4 regions of the Pseudomonas sp. rhizo66 genome follow, and region 1 is predicted to be linked to each of the others. Evidence: riboswitches for the same ligand, from Rfam matches in the RefSeq annotation. Region 1 holds a riboswitch; each other region holds the start of a gene.
The links. A riboswitch is a leader RNA that binds a small molecule or an ion and turns the genes downstream of it on or off. The one in region 1 is predicted to bind cobalamin.
Positions count from the first base shown of each region.

Region 2: linked by a shared signal. The riboswitch ahead of QZR14_RS19420 (TonB-dependent receptor plug domain-containing protein) and the one ahead of QZR14_RS24445 (ABC transporter substrate-binding protein) in region 1 are both predicted to bind cobalamin.
Region 3: linked by a shared signal. The riboswitch ahead of cobW (cobalamin biosynthesis protein CobW) and the one ahead of QZR14_RS24445 (ABC transporter substrate-binding protein) in region 1 are both predicted to bind cobalamin.
Region 4: linked by a shared signal. The riboswitch ahead of QZR14_RS00260 (CbtB domain-containing protein) and the one ahead of QZR14_RS24445 (ABC transporter substrate-binding protein) in region 1 are both predicted to bind cobalamin.

Region 1 covers NZ_JAUJWZ010000024.1:21,105-24,517, reverse strand. Annotated here, with positions in the region: gene map (type I methionyl aminopeptidase) at 1-264, opposite strand, end outside; gene QZR14_RS24460 (ParD-like family protein) at 261-488, opposite strand; gene QZR14_RS24455 (hypothetical protein) at 654-863, opposite strand; gene QZR14_RS24450 (Ppx/GppA family phosphatase) at 872-1,807, shown strand; cobalamin riboswitch at 1,850-2,042, shown strand; gene QZR14_RS24445 (ABC transporter substrate-binding protein) at 2,187-3,200, shown strand; gene QZR14_RS24440 (FecCD family ABC transporter permease) at 3,209-3,413, shown strand, end outside.
Region 2 covers NZ_JAUJWZ010000016.1:130,200-133,612, forward strand. Annotated here, with positions in the region: gene QZR14_RS19420 (TonB-dependent receptor plug domain-containing protein) at 1-1,721, opposite strand, end outside; cobalamin riboswitch at 1,813-2,018, opposite strand; gene QZR14_RS19425 (LysR family transcriptional regulator) at 2,066-2,959, opposite strand; gene QZR14_RS19430 (zinc-binding alcohol dehydrogenase family protein) at 3,070-3,413, shown strand, end outside.
Region 3 covers NZ_JAUJWZ010000001.1:84,131-87,543, forward strand. Annotated here, with positions in the region: gene QZR14_RS00290 (2OG-Fe dioxygenase family protein) at 1-478, opposite strand, end outside; cobalamin riboswitch at 829-1,040, shown strand; gene cobW (cobalamin biosynthesis protein CobW) at 1,140-2,210, shown strand; gene cobN (cobaltochelatase subunit CobN) at 2,214-3,413, shown strand, end outside.
Region 4 covers NZ_JAUJWZ010000001.1:76,219-79,631, forward strand. Annotated here, with positions in the region: gene cobM (precorrin-4 C(11)-methyltransferase) at 1-247, opposite strand, end outside; gene QZR14_RS00250 (cobalamin biosynthesis protein) at 329-742, opposite strand; gene QZR14_RS00255 (CbtA family protein) at 739-1,437, opposite strand; gene QZR14_RS00260 (CbtB domain-containing protein) at 1,449-1,646, opposite strand; cobalamin riboswitch at 1,770-1,991, opposite strand; gene QZR14_RS00265 (hypothetical protein) at 2,026-2,352, opposite strand; gene QZR14_RS00270 (AzlC family ABC transporter permease) at 2,345-3,037, opposite strand; gene QZR14_RS00275 (sugar phosphate isomerase/epimerase family protein) at 3,027-3,413, opposite strand, start outside.

The DNA.
Region 1 (3,413 bases):
CGGTGTTCCCGACGGAATCCCGTGGCAGACCACATCGTTGACCGAGGCGCAGACGGTTTTCGGAAAGCCGTGGTAACCGACGTTGGCCGGCACGGCTTTCTGTACGTTAACGATGTAGTCGTTGCACAGTTGATCGAGCTGATCGGTGGTGACGCCCGCCTTCACATGCGGCACCAGCATGGCCAGCACTTCAGCGGCGAGTTTGCCGGCAGCGCGCGATTGCGCGATCTCGGCCGGGGTGTTGATCTTGATCTGGTTTCTCATGCGCTGACGGCTTCCTGAGTCAGTTGTTGCAGATCCAGCCCGCCGTTCTGTTCGGCGCGGATCAGCAAGCGGCAAATGGCGCTGTGGTCGAGGTTGGGGTGCAGTTCGGCGAGCATGCCGATGCGCATCCAGTGCTCGGCCTGCGCGTTGATCGAGCGGCTGAGGGCGTTGCTGGAGATACGCAGGTTCTCGTGCATGTCCTCTGAAATCTTTACGATGCCCATATATGGATCCGATACGATGTGTATATGGATCGTATATTAGCCAACCTCTATTGAAAATTGCAAATACGCCCCCTGTAGGAGCTGCCGAAGGCTGCGATCTTTTGATCTTGCTGATGATCGTTCCCACGCTCCGCGTGGGAACGATCAGGCGGGGCAGGCCCTCGCTCAAATTTCAGGCAAAAAAAAGCTGCCAAATCTGGCAGCAAAAACTTTAAGAACACGCGATGTATTGGCCTCAGCATAGACGCCGGATAATGACAGTGTCATGACAGCCGCAAATTCATTCAACCGACCCTGCCCCGTCATCAGGATGTCATCAAGATCACGGCAGAATCCTCGCAAACCGTCTTGAGCCTTCGGGCGGATGCTCTGCAAGGATTCCCATGAAAGACGACGCCTCGCTGTTTGCCGCCATCGACCTGGGTTCGAATGCCTTTCGCCTGATGATCGGCCAGTCAGTACGCAGCCGAAAAGGCTTCATGATTCAGGAAGTGAAAACCCTGCGCGAGCCGGTGCGCCTTGCCGAAGGCTTTGACGGCGGCGCACTGGATGCGTTGGCCCTGGATCGCGGCTGGCAGGCGTTGGCGCGGTTCGGCAAGAAGCTGCGCGGCTTCGAGGCTGGCCGAGTGCGTGCGGTGGCGACCAGTGCAGTGCGCGAGGCGGACAACGCGCAACTGTTTCTCGCCAGTGCCGAGCGGCATCTGGGGTTTCCCATTGATGTCATTTGCGGCCATGAAGAGGCGCGACTGGTCTACGCCGGCGTGACCCATGCCTTGCCCTGCGCCGAGGACCTGCGCCTGGTGGTCGACATCGGCGGAGGTTCGACCGAACTGATCCTCGGCCAGGGTTCACAACCGTTGCTCACTGAAAGCATCGCCATCGGCAGCGGCACCCTGAGCACGCGGTTCTTTCGCGGCGGCGATGTGTCTGCCGGCGCGCTACAGGCGGCCGAACGCTTCGCCATCCTGCAGTTTGAAAAAGTTGCCCGACGCTACCGTGCGCAAGGCTGGCAGCAGACCATTGGCTCTTCCGGCACCGCGCGCATGCTTGCCAAAGTGCTCAAAGCCAATTGCCTAAACGACTTCGGTCAGGACGGCATCACCTACGGCGGACTGCTGCGCCTGTCGCTGCTGCTGTTGAAGGTGAACAACGTACAACAGCTCAAGCTCGCCGGCCTGCAACCGCACCGCCAGAGCATTTTGCCCGGCGGTCTGGTGTTGATGCTGGCGGCGTTCAAAGTGTTCGGCATCGCGCAAATGCTGCCGTCGGAACCGGGCCTGCGTCTGGGCGTGTTGCACGGTTTGATGAGCCAGCACTGATCCTCGCCGCGACAGATTCGTCTCCCCTTCAGCGGCTTGATCGACTACCATGCCGCCGCTGGTTCCCGAACGGGACTAATAGGGAATCCGAGATGCTTGCACAGCATTGATCGGAACTGCCCCCGCAACTGTAGGTGCCGAGCCTGCTCCACGACTGCCACTGGGTGAACCCGGGAAGGCCGGAGCCAGGTGATGACGCATCAGTCAGGAGACCTGCCGGCACAGTGACTACTAACCGGCGGGGTGTCCGGGAAGGACATCGTGCCGTGCGCGTCTTCGATTGCTGCCCGGCCTTGCGCGGTTGCCCTGACCGCGTTCGATGGTGTGTTTCCAGACCGTACTCTCCCGCTCCCCGTACGGTTCCCTCGGAGACTGCCCCATGCTGCTGCCCCGCATTGCCACCCTCATCACCGGCCTGAGCCTTTGCGCCCTGGCGCAGGCGGCACCGACTGTCTATCCGCTGACGATCGAGAATTGCGGCAGCACCCTGACCTTCCCGCAGGCCCCGACGCGCACCGTGACCATCGGCCAGGCCGGCACGGAAATGCTCTACGCCATGGGTCTGGGCGACAAAGTCGTCGGCACTTCGCTGTGGTTCAACAACGTGCTGGACAAGTACAAGGCGCAGAACGACCGGATCGAGCGCCTGGCCGACAACGAGCCGAGTTTCGAATCGGTGATCGGCAAGCGCCCGCAACTGGTCGCCGTGGAGCTGGAATGGATGGTCGGCCCGCAAGGTGCGGTGGGCACTCGCGAGCAGTTTCATGAGCTGAAGATTCCAACGTATCTGCTGCCCTCCGATTGCGAAGCCAAGGACAACCTGGTCGGCGCCGATGGTACGCGGCTGGCTCCGTTTCGCATCGACACGATTTACAAGAGCGTGAGCCAACTGGCGCAAATCTTCGACGTTCAGGAGCGTGGCCAGCAGCTCAATGATCAACTCAAGGCCAGCCTCGCCAAATCGATCGCCACCGCCCAAGGCAAACAGCTCAAGGATGCCAGCGCGCTGGTTTGGTTCTCCAGTGCACAAATGGACATCGAGCCCTTCGTGGCCGGACACAAAGGCGTTCCCGACTTCATGCTCAGCACCCTCGGCGTGCGCAATGTGGTGGCGTCCGATGAAGAGTGGCCAACGGTCGGTTGGGAAACCATCGCCAAGGCCAATCCGACCTTCCTGGTCATCGCGCGCATGGATCGTCGACGCTTCCCCGCCGACGACTATGAAAAGAAACTCGCCTTCCTGCGCAGCGACCCTGTCACGCGCAACATGGACGCGGTGAAACACAACCGCATCATCATTCTCGACGCCATGGCCCTGCAGGCGAGCCTGCGCATGTTCGATGGCATCGAGCAATTGGCCACGGCCATCAACGGCTATGACCTGTCGCAATGAGTGCCAGCCTGATCCGCACGCTCCTGGCCCTGGCGACCCTGTTGATTGCAGTGATCGCCGGCGTGGCCATTGGTGAAACCTCGATTGAACCGGGCGTGGTGTGCCAAGTACTGGCCAACAAATTATGGGGCGCCGGGCACGTGCTCGACCCCATCGATGAAGGCATCGTCTGGAACTACCGCCTGACCCGCGCATTGGTCGCGGCGGCATGCG
Region 2 (3,413 bases), on a different contig from region 1:
TAACGGATCGCACCGCCGGCGCCCCACAGGCGGTTTTCCGATTCGTAGCCCAGCCGCGAGCGGGCGAAGAAGCTCGGGATATCGTTGAGGGTCACACCGCTGCGCGATTCGGTGAGGTTGCGGGTCATGTCCGCTTGCAGGCTCCACCGATCGTTGAGCGCGAGCTTGGCGTCGGCCTCGAAACCACGCATGCGCACCAGGCCTTCACCGTTGACCCAGTGAATGTCGTCAAGGGTAATCAGGTCATCGATCTTGCGTTTGAACAGGGTCACGCTGGCGCTGAATTCACGGTCCAGCAAGAGGCCTTTGTAGTCGACACCGAGTTCAGCGTTGCGGCTTTTTTCCGGCTTCAGGTTGCGATTGCCGATCTCGTCGCCCGGCTCGTTGACGAACAGTTGCTCGGCGTTCGGCAGTTTGTAGGCGCTACCGTATTGGCCGCGCACCGACCAGTTGTCGTTGAGGTCATACAGCGAAGTGAGCATGCCGACCGTGGCGCCGTCGCCGCCGCTCATGGCTTCGTGACGTACGCCGATGCTCGGGTGCCAGTCGGGCAGGGCGTCGATTTGCGGCCGCAGTTGCGTGTAGAACGCGTGGGCTTCGGCCTTGTCGTTGTCGATGATCAACACATCGTCCTGACCCTTGAACCATTGATTGTCGGTGCCGAACACCAGCACATGGCCGCCGGGCAATTGAGCCTTGCCTTCGGCCTGCACACCCCAGTCGGTGAAGCCCCAATAGTCGTTGTGATTAATGACCCTGGTGCCGCTGCCATTGACGTTGTTGACGCGGGTATAACGTGTGTCCCAGTCGTTGATATGGCCTTTGACGAAGTAGCTCAGGCGTTCATTGAGGGTTTGTTCGAAGGTCGCTGTGGCGATCTGCTGCACGCGGTCGTTGTTGGTCTGGTGATTGTCCAGCGGGCGGGCGAAGTCGAGGTTGGCGTCGGCGTACTGGTAGAACAGTTCCAGTCGCGAATCATCCTCGAACGACTGAATTGCCTTGCCGCCGAACGTGGTGACTTCGTAGGCGCGTTTTTTCTCGCTGACGTTCTTCAGGTCGCGGTTGCGGTACGGCTGGTAACCGTCGGAGACGTTGTGGCTGACGTACGCCAGCAGACCGAGATCGCCAAAGCCGTTAGTGAAGATATTCTCGACGCGGGCGTCTTCGGTGGTGCCGCCAAAGCTGTCGACGCCTAGATTCACCTCGCCGGAGGCTTTGCGCGACTGCGGGCTGCGGGTGACGATATTGATCACGCCGGACACGGCCTGGGTGCCGAACAACAGGCTCTGGCCACCCTTGAGCACTTCGATGCGCTCGATGGCGTTGGCCGGCAGGGTGTCCAGATAGAGGCCGCCATACAGGCGATTGTTCAGGCGCACGCCGTCGAGCAGGATCAGCGTGTCGTCGTTGCGCCCGCCGAGCAGCGAATAGGTGCCGTAGTCGAACGGGCCGTTTTTCGGCGCGACATACAAGCCGGGAATGAACATCTGCATCACGCGGCTGACATCGGCGCTGGGGCCGGCGCGTTCGATCTGCTCGCGGCTGACGATCTCGACCTTGCTGCCGAATCTGGCCATGTCGGCGACGGTGGTGGACTCCACCGACGGTGCAGAAACGATTTGCTGATTGAGTTGCAGTGGCGCGTCGTCGGCCAGCAGCACAGGGCTGAACAGGCAGCCGCACAAGAACGTTGGAGCCGAGGTGTAGAAAGGTCGAATCATTGTCTTCTCGAAAAGGATCTTCGCAGAAGAGCATGCAAGAGAAGGCATCGCGCACAGCCAATACCGGCCCATGCCCGCCCACCGCAGGATTTTGCCAAACACTTTCCAGGCCGGTCTCCGGGCTCGCGCGTATCGAGGCTTTCACCTTCCCATGGCTGTGTGGCCACAGTGGTGTATTGAAAGCATCACGCGCATACCGTTGCGGGGGCAGCACCGGACTTGTTCGAAAAGAACGTACCGGTTTCCCGTTTCACCCCATGCACGGCGGCATGGGACACCTGAAACTGGCCGGCATCTGAACATTCGACGAGCGTCTCGTCAATGTGTCAACCAACGGAGGAAGTCTATTGAATGCGTTCCAGAGCGACAAACTGGCCACTCAACCACGTATAAAGCTGAGACACCGCCGGGGTGATCTGCTTGCGATGCGGGCACACCAGGCTCAACGGTGAGGCATTGCCGGGAAAATCCTTCAGCAGCACGACCAGTCGTCCTGCGATCACGTCTGCACTCACGTCCAGCCAGGATTTGTTGGCGATGCCTTCGCCGCTCAACGCCCAGCGGCGCACGATGTCGGCGTCGTCGCTGAACAGCGGTCCCGAGACCTGGATCGTTTCACTGCCAAGGCTCCACTTGTCGTAGATCCGGCCACCTTGCTGGTAGAGCAGGCAAGGGTGGTTGTGCAGATCGACCGGCGTTTGCGGGTATCCGTGGCGCTCCACGTATTCCGGTGCGGCGACCAGCACTCGCCGGTTCCACGGTGCCAGCGGCAGCGCCACGTAGTTGGCATCTTCATTCGAGCCGTATCGAATCGCCACGTCTACCGGGTCACGAAACAAGTCGGCCATCTGGTCCGACAGGGAAAATCGCAAGGTCAGCTCCGGGTGCTGGCGGCGAAACAGCGTGAGCCACGGCAGCAAAATGTTGCGCCCCAGATCCGACGGCGCCGTCACTTGCAGCACGCCACGCAACGTGGCGGTTTCACCGCGCAGGTTTTCCTTGCCTTGCTTGAGCGCCTCCAGCACCGAGTGGGCGGTGGGCAAGTATTGCTCGCCCTCGGCGGTTAATCGCAGGCTGCGGGTGGTGCGCGCAAACAGGCGCACGTCCAGCTCACGCTCCAGTCGCTTGATCGCCGCGGCAACCTGACCGGGCAATAAATCCGCCTCAAGGGCGGCAGCGGTGAAGCTGCCCAGCGCGGCGCTGCGGGTGAACAAACCAAGATCATCAATGCGGATCATTTTCACTCCTGCAGTGAAAGTGTTGGCGCATTCTGCTGGTTTTTCTTTGTGCTTGGGAAGTCGAAGATGGCGACAAGCGAGCACATCAGCTCTTCAGACAGCGAGTTTCCATGAAAGCCATCACCTTCACACAACACGCCTTGCCCATTGAGGATCCGCAGTCGTTGCAGGACATCGACCTCCCGGTGCCGACTCCCGGCCCAAGGGATTTGCTCGTAGAGGTTCAAGCCGTGTCGGTCAATCCGGTCGATACCAAAGTGCGCGCCGGCACTTTCACCAAAGAACCGAAAATCCTCGGCTGGGATGCCGCCGGCATCGTCCGCGAGGTCGGCGCTGAAGTGACGCTGTTTCAGCCTGGCGACGAAGTGTTCTACGCAGGCTCCCTTGCCCGCACCGGCAGTTATAGCGAATTTCACCTGGTGGACGAGCGAATCGTCGGGCACAAACCGCGTTC
Region 3 (3,413 bases), on a different contig from region 1:
CAGCATTGCCTTGATCGCAGAGGATACGGAACTGATGGCAGGTCACGAGCCAGTCGCGCGGGCCCAGCGCCATGTCCATCAGTGCCAGGTCGGCGGCCAGCAGTGTCTGCAGAACCGGGGAGTCAATGAACGTCGCCTCGCAGCGGGTGTAGGTGCGCTGCACCCCGCCCAACAGCGGGTTGTCGGTCTCGGCTTGAAAAAAGTGGCAGTCTTGCAGCGCCGTCCACTGGCGTTCCCGTTGGCGATACTGGAACTTGCAGATGCGTCGTTCGCGAAGACCGTTCTCTGCGCTGAGATACGCGTCGGTATGCAAATGCTCCCAGGTTGCATTGAATGCCCGGCATGCTTCGCGTCCCAGCAGTGCTACATCCAATGCTGGATAATGGGCGCTGTGCGCATAGTGGCAATTGCGCAGTAGTTCGGAAAGTTCCTTTAGTCCGGCATCACTTGCAAGCCGTAACGCGTTACCGGCACTCATGTTGTGGATACCCATGGGTGCAGGAAAGAAACAGGCAGGATCAAATACTGATAATAATCAGCCATGCAAGAAATCCTTTCTTGAGAGACTCATAGTCCTTGTGCGAACTCATCGTTCATATCTTGTATTGATTTATCAATTTGGTTTTTGTAAAGATATGTAATCGAATGCACGCGGCCGCTCTATTTCAGGGTTTAACGCGGTGGTAGTTTTCTTATGTAACGGATAGGGCATGTAAGACATAACTTACAACTACTTTTTAAGTGAGAAGTGTTCGCGATCATTAGATGAAAAAGTTGGTGCCCTTATAACCACAATGATCCAGGCGTTGACCCGCCTGCCGTGCATGCGTAGCCTTGCGCATTCGAGGTTCTCCGGCGTATGCCGGAGCTAAGAAGGGAACGCGGTCAATGCCGCGGCTGCCCCCGCAACTGTGAACGGTGATGTTCGCTGCCATGCCACTGCCAGCTCAATCGATGAGCCAGCGGGAAGGCGCAGCCAACGCCAGGCCCAGCGCCTGAACGCCGTCAGCCAGGAGACCTGCCTCGTCACAGATTCTCACTACAACCGGGCGGGGTGATCCGGTGGCGAATGCTTCCGGCGCGCACGCGCGTTGCCGGTACTCGTCCCGTATGCCCGCCGCTTGCCAAAGGGCATACCGATGAAAACACTGGCCAAACTCCCCGTCACCATCGTCACCGGCTTCCTTGGCTCGGGCAAGACCACGCTGCTGCGGCACATGCTCGACAACGCGCAGGGCCGTCGCATCGCGGTGATCGTCAACGAGTTCGGCGAGTTGGGCATTGACGGTGAAATCCTCAAGCAATGCACCATCGGTTGCACCGAAGAAGAAGCCACCGGCCGCGTTTACGAGTTGGCCAACGGCTGCCTGTGCTGCACCGTTCAGGAAGAGTTCTTCCCGGTGATGCGCGAACTGGTTGCCCGTCGTGGCGACCTCGACCACATCCTCATCGAAACCTCGGGCCTGGCCCTGCCAAAACCGCTGGTGCAAGCCTTCCAGTGGCCGGAAATCCGTAGCGCCTGCACCGTTGACGCGGTGATCACCGTGGTCGACAGCCCGGCCGTCGCTGCTGGCACCTTCGCCGCGTTCCCGGATCAGGTCGATGCCCAGCGCAAACTCGACCCGAACCTCGATCACGAATCGCCGCTGCACGAATTGTTCGCCGACCAACTGGCCAGCGCCGACCTGGTGATCCTCAACAAAGCCGACCAGACCAGCGCGCAAGACCTCGCTCGTGTCCGCGCCGAAGTCGCCGAAGAGCTGCCGCCAGCAGTGAAAATCATCGAAGCCAGCAACGGTCGTCTGCCGCTGGACGTGCTGATCGGCCTCGGCGCCGGGTCCGAGGAACACATCGACAGCCGTCACAGCCATCACGATCATCACCACGACGGTGATGACGACCACGATGACCACGATCACGACGCTTTCGATTCGATCTCCATCGAACTGCCGCAAGCCGACGAAAGCCTGCTGCTCGACGCCCTGACGCAACTGGTGGTTCAGCACGGTATCCTGCGTGTCAAAGGTTTCGCGGCCATCCCGAACAAACCAATGCGTCTGCTGATCCAGGGCGTGGGCACGCGTTTCGACAAGCATTTCGACCGTCAGTGGGGCGCCGATGAAGCGCGCGTCACGCGTCTGGTGCTGATCGGCCAGGAACTCGACGCCGCCCGACTCGAAGCGCAACTGCGCGCCGCGCTCAGCGTTTAAGCCATGCACCTGCTCAGGACCCAGCCCGGCGGTTTCGTCTCGGATGACAACATTGCCGACCTTGGCCAAACCCCCGCCGAGCTGGTGATCCTGTGCAGCGGCGACTCCAGTCTGGCGCTGCTCGCCGAGGCCGCGCAGCAATTGCCCGAGGATTACCCGAGCCTGCGTCTGGCCAACCCGATGCAGGTGCAGAATCACGCTTCGGTCGATCTGTACGTCGACGAAGTGCTGCGTCATGCCAAGGTCATTCTGATTTCGTTGCACGGCGGCATCGCTTACTGGCGTTACGGCGTCGAGCGTCTGGTCGAACTGTCTGAGCGTGGTGTGCAGCTGATTCTGGTGCCGGGCGATGACCGTCCTGATCCGGAACTCAGTGACTTGAGCACCGTCAACGCCGTGGATCGTGATCGCCTCTGGCAGTTCTTGCGTCAGGGTGGCCTGGGCAATGCGCTGGATTTCTTCCGCTGTCTGGCCAACCGCTGGCTGGCTCGCGATTATGCTTGGGAAGAACCGCAAACCCTGCCGCGCACGGCGATTTACCACCCGAACAAAACCACCGCCGCACTGAGTGACTGGCAAGCCGAATGGCTGCCCGAGCACCCGGTCGCGGCGGTGTTGTTTTACCGCTCGCATCTGCAAGCGGCGAACACTGCGTTTATCGATGTGTTCTGCCAGCGCTTGCAGGCGGCGGGGCTGAATCCGCTGCCGATTGCGGTGGCCAGTTTGAAAGAGCCCGGCTGCCTGGCGGTGGTCGAGGACTGGCTGGACGAGGTCGAGGCCGGGGTGATTCTCAACACCACCGGGTTTGCCCAGTCCAGTCCTGAAGCGCCGCACTTGCGGCCGTTTCGCCGCAACATCCCGGTGATTCAGGCAATCTGCGCGCAGGACAACGAGCCCGGCTGGCGCGACAGCGAGCAAGGCCTAGGGCCACGGGATCTGGCCATGCACATTGCCTTGCCGGAACTCGACGGGCGCATCATCAGTCGGCCGATCAGTTTCAAGGACCTGGCCTGGCGCAGCGAGCGCAGTCAGTCCGATGTGGTCTGCTACCGCGCGCAACCCGAACGCATGGATTTTGTCGCCGAACTGGCGCGGCGCTGGATCGATCTGGCGCGGGTGCCGAATGGCGAAAAGCGCATCGCGCTGATCCTCGCCAATTACCCGACTCGCGATGGACGCATCGGCAATGGTGTCGGTCTCGAC
Region 4 (3,413 bases), on a different contig from region 1:
GATCGCCGGAATGCACCCGCGCCACATCCTGGCCCTTGGCATGCGTGGTCTTGATCAGTTCGATGATCTGTTCCAGATGCAGTTCGGCGCTGTTTACCACCGTTTCCGCCTGATGGCCATCGAGCACCGCCGCCGGCACCAGCGAACCTGCGTAGATAATCACCGGGCAACTGCGGATCAGCCGCTGGCCTTTGACGGTGATCAGTTCCGGGTCGCCGGGGCCGGCGCCGATGAAGTAGACGGTCATCGTTGAATCCTGAGTAAAAGAGGGCACGACCGCGTTGCAGATGAACAACGCTCATGATCAATGGCGAGGATTATCGGGATTTTACGCCGCGCCGGCCAATGCCAGCGTGGCCTGAGCGTATTTCTGCCGGGAAATCAGCAGTTTTGCCGGGGCCTGAATCAGCTGTTCGGCGAGGGCCAGTGCCGCGCTTTCGGCGACGCCATAGCAACCGGTGCGTTCATAAGCGATTTGCGAATGGTGACTGAGCCGCTGTTGGTAACTGGCCAACTCGTCGCTGCTGAAGTACAGCAAGGGCAGGGCCAGTTGTGCAGCAAGTTCTTGCAGGCCCGGCTCGTCACGCTTCAAGTCGATGCTGGCCAGCGCCTTCACCGCCTCAAGCTCAATGCGATGCGCCTGTAACGCTTGATCGAGTAACGCGCGCAGGGTGCTGGCCGGGCAGCCACGCTGGCAGCCCAGGCCGACGACCAGGGTCGGCACTGCGCGGTCATCGGTCATGCGGGGTATTGGCCATCGCTTTTGCGGCGGAACAACCAGGCACTGATCAGGCCCAGGGCCAGCCAGAACGCGACGTTGGTCAACTGCGAAGCGATTTTGAACTGAGCTTCCAGTGCTTCGGGGGCGAGCATCGAATGCACTTCCGGTTGCGGCGCGCCAATCACGTGCGGCACGGCGAGGATTGCCACGCCCAGCAGTTTCATCAGCCAGTGACGGCTGAACACGATGAGGGCCAGGCCGGCAGCGGTTGAAGCAGCCGTTCCGATCCACCACGTTTGCCGCGAAGCCAGATCGGCCGCAGCGGTGCCGGGCAGTTCAGGCGGCAGGCCCAAGGTAGGAGCAAGCACGAACGTCGCGTAACCGGCCAGGCCCCAGAGCAGGCCCTGTGAAGTTTTGGTCGGTGCGCGCAAGGTGTACAGGCCCGCAAGCATCAGGGCGAAACCGACGGCCACCACCAGATTGCCACCCGTGGTCGAAACCACGCGCTGCCAGCCGTCTTCCGGCTCCCAGGCTTCGGCATCGTGGCTGTGCGCAGCCACGCCAGCGGCGTGTTCGTGAACCGCTATCGGCTCGGATTTCTCGAAAGTTTCGGCCTGCAGAATCAGCGGCGAAACCCAGAAGCTTTGCAGTAAGGTGAGGAGCAGGGCGGCCAGCAGACCGGTGAAACCTGCAGTTTGCGCGATACGCTTGATCATGTCGGCAGGCCTCAGTGGCACGGGAACGCGGCGCTGTGGCGGGTATCGTGGGCAGCGTTGTGCACCGCTTCGATGTGCGAGAAACCGGCGAAGTAAACCAGACTGGCGCCGAGGATCGACGCGAAGATCGCGGCGGTCAGGCGTTGGCTCAGGGTGGTGGTGCTGGCGATTTTGTCCGTGTTGCTGCCGGTGCTGCTGATGATCGACATGGCGCTTCCCTCTGGAGTGTCAGCGGGTGAATAGAGCGCATGAAAACCCCGGCGGGCTGGGCTCGCAGAGGTTCGAACAGCGCCCGCCCACCGCGGGTTTGTTATGTGCAGCGCCGCACAAATGCGGGCTGTGTGTTGCGGGCCGGTCTCCGGGCTCACGAGGGGTTGGCGTCAGGCCGACCTGCAAGCGTCACCTTCCCATGCCTTGCTGACACAGTGGTTTTGACGCTTCGCTCGCTTACCGTTGCGGGGGCAGCACCGGACTGACATGGGCTTGAGTAAAGCACATGATTCACCGGTTTCCCGTTTCACCCTGTGAAGGGCACCCGTAACAAGTTGTGTAGGAGAGCATGGGCGGGGGATTTGAGTCAATCGGCGCCTAGCGCATGATCAGCAGGACGTACACCCCCAGCGCCATCAGGAACGCATAATAGGATTTGATTCGCGTCAGGCTCAGCAGCCACGCCAACGCCACCGGCAGGATCCATGGCATGGCCGTCAGGTGCTGGCTGGCCAAAGGGTAGAGTGAGACCGCCAGCAGGCTGACGAGCATCGCCACCGATGTGTATTTTCCCAGACGATCGATGAAAGCGCGGGCAGTTGCCGAAAGCCGTTCGACATCGACGGCAAGCGGCAGCAAGCGGCATACGATCGAAACCAGCGCGCAAATCAGTACGTACAGCCAGAAAGTACCAGGTTCAATCATAGACATAGCTCGTCAGAACGGTGATGGCGAGCACCAGCAGCAAGCTGACCTCGCCCAGCCACAGCAAGCTCGCGGCGGTGGCCAGGCCGGCAATCCATTGCGCATGGAAGCTGTGACGGTCGCGGGCCATCTTGCCAAGCGAAGCGCTGATGAAAATCGCGATCACCACACTGACGTGATCCATCACTGCGTTGTCGGCCACGCTGGCGAAGCAATACCCGCCCACGGTGCCAAGCAGGGCGGCGGCGTACAGCAGAAAGCACACGGTGTTGGCATACGGGCGGCTGATCGGTTGCTGATCCTTGCGGATCGACATCAACGTGAAAGCCGCATTTGCCATCACCGCCAGGGCGGGGACGAACGCTTTGACCGGGCCCTGGAGGCTGGATTTCAGGCTCAGTGTGAAGACCAGAAAACGCAAGTTGATACTCAGCGCCGAGACCAGCACGCCAAAGGCGTTAAGCAGGTGCGCCGGGGTTTCCAGCAGCGTCAGTTGCAACGGCGAGGCCATTACCGTACCGCTGAAAACCACCATGGCCGGAAGATCCAGACCATGGCGGCGCCCGAGCATGCCGATCAGGGTGAAGGTCAGCAGCAGCGAGAAGACGAACGGTAGCGCATCGCGGATACCGGTCGCGATCTCGCTGCGCGACGCCGGTTTTGCCAGGTTCGACTCAACCAGCATGAGTGCTGTGCCGCGAGCCGGCCAGCAATTGCTCTACGCCGTTCTTGTAGGCCAGGGCTTTTTCCAGGTAGTACTCGGTGGAGAAGCGCGGAATGAACTCTTCCACCACGGCCACACCCCGATAGCCGTTGACCGCGAAGCGATTGAGCACATCGCTCAGGCGCAAGTTGCCTTCGCCAATCGGCAGATGTTGATGGTGGGTGTTGTTGAGGTCGGCAATGTGCAGATGCCGGGTAACCGGCGCCAGATCGGCAATGGCTTTGAACAGGCTTTCACCATACGGCAGCAGTGAGCACAAATGCGTCACGTCGATGGTCACGAAGCACCCGGTCTCCTTGTGAAAGCGCAGGTGTTCCTCGACGGTGAAGACCGGGAA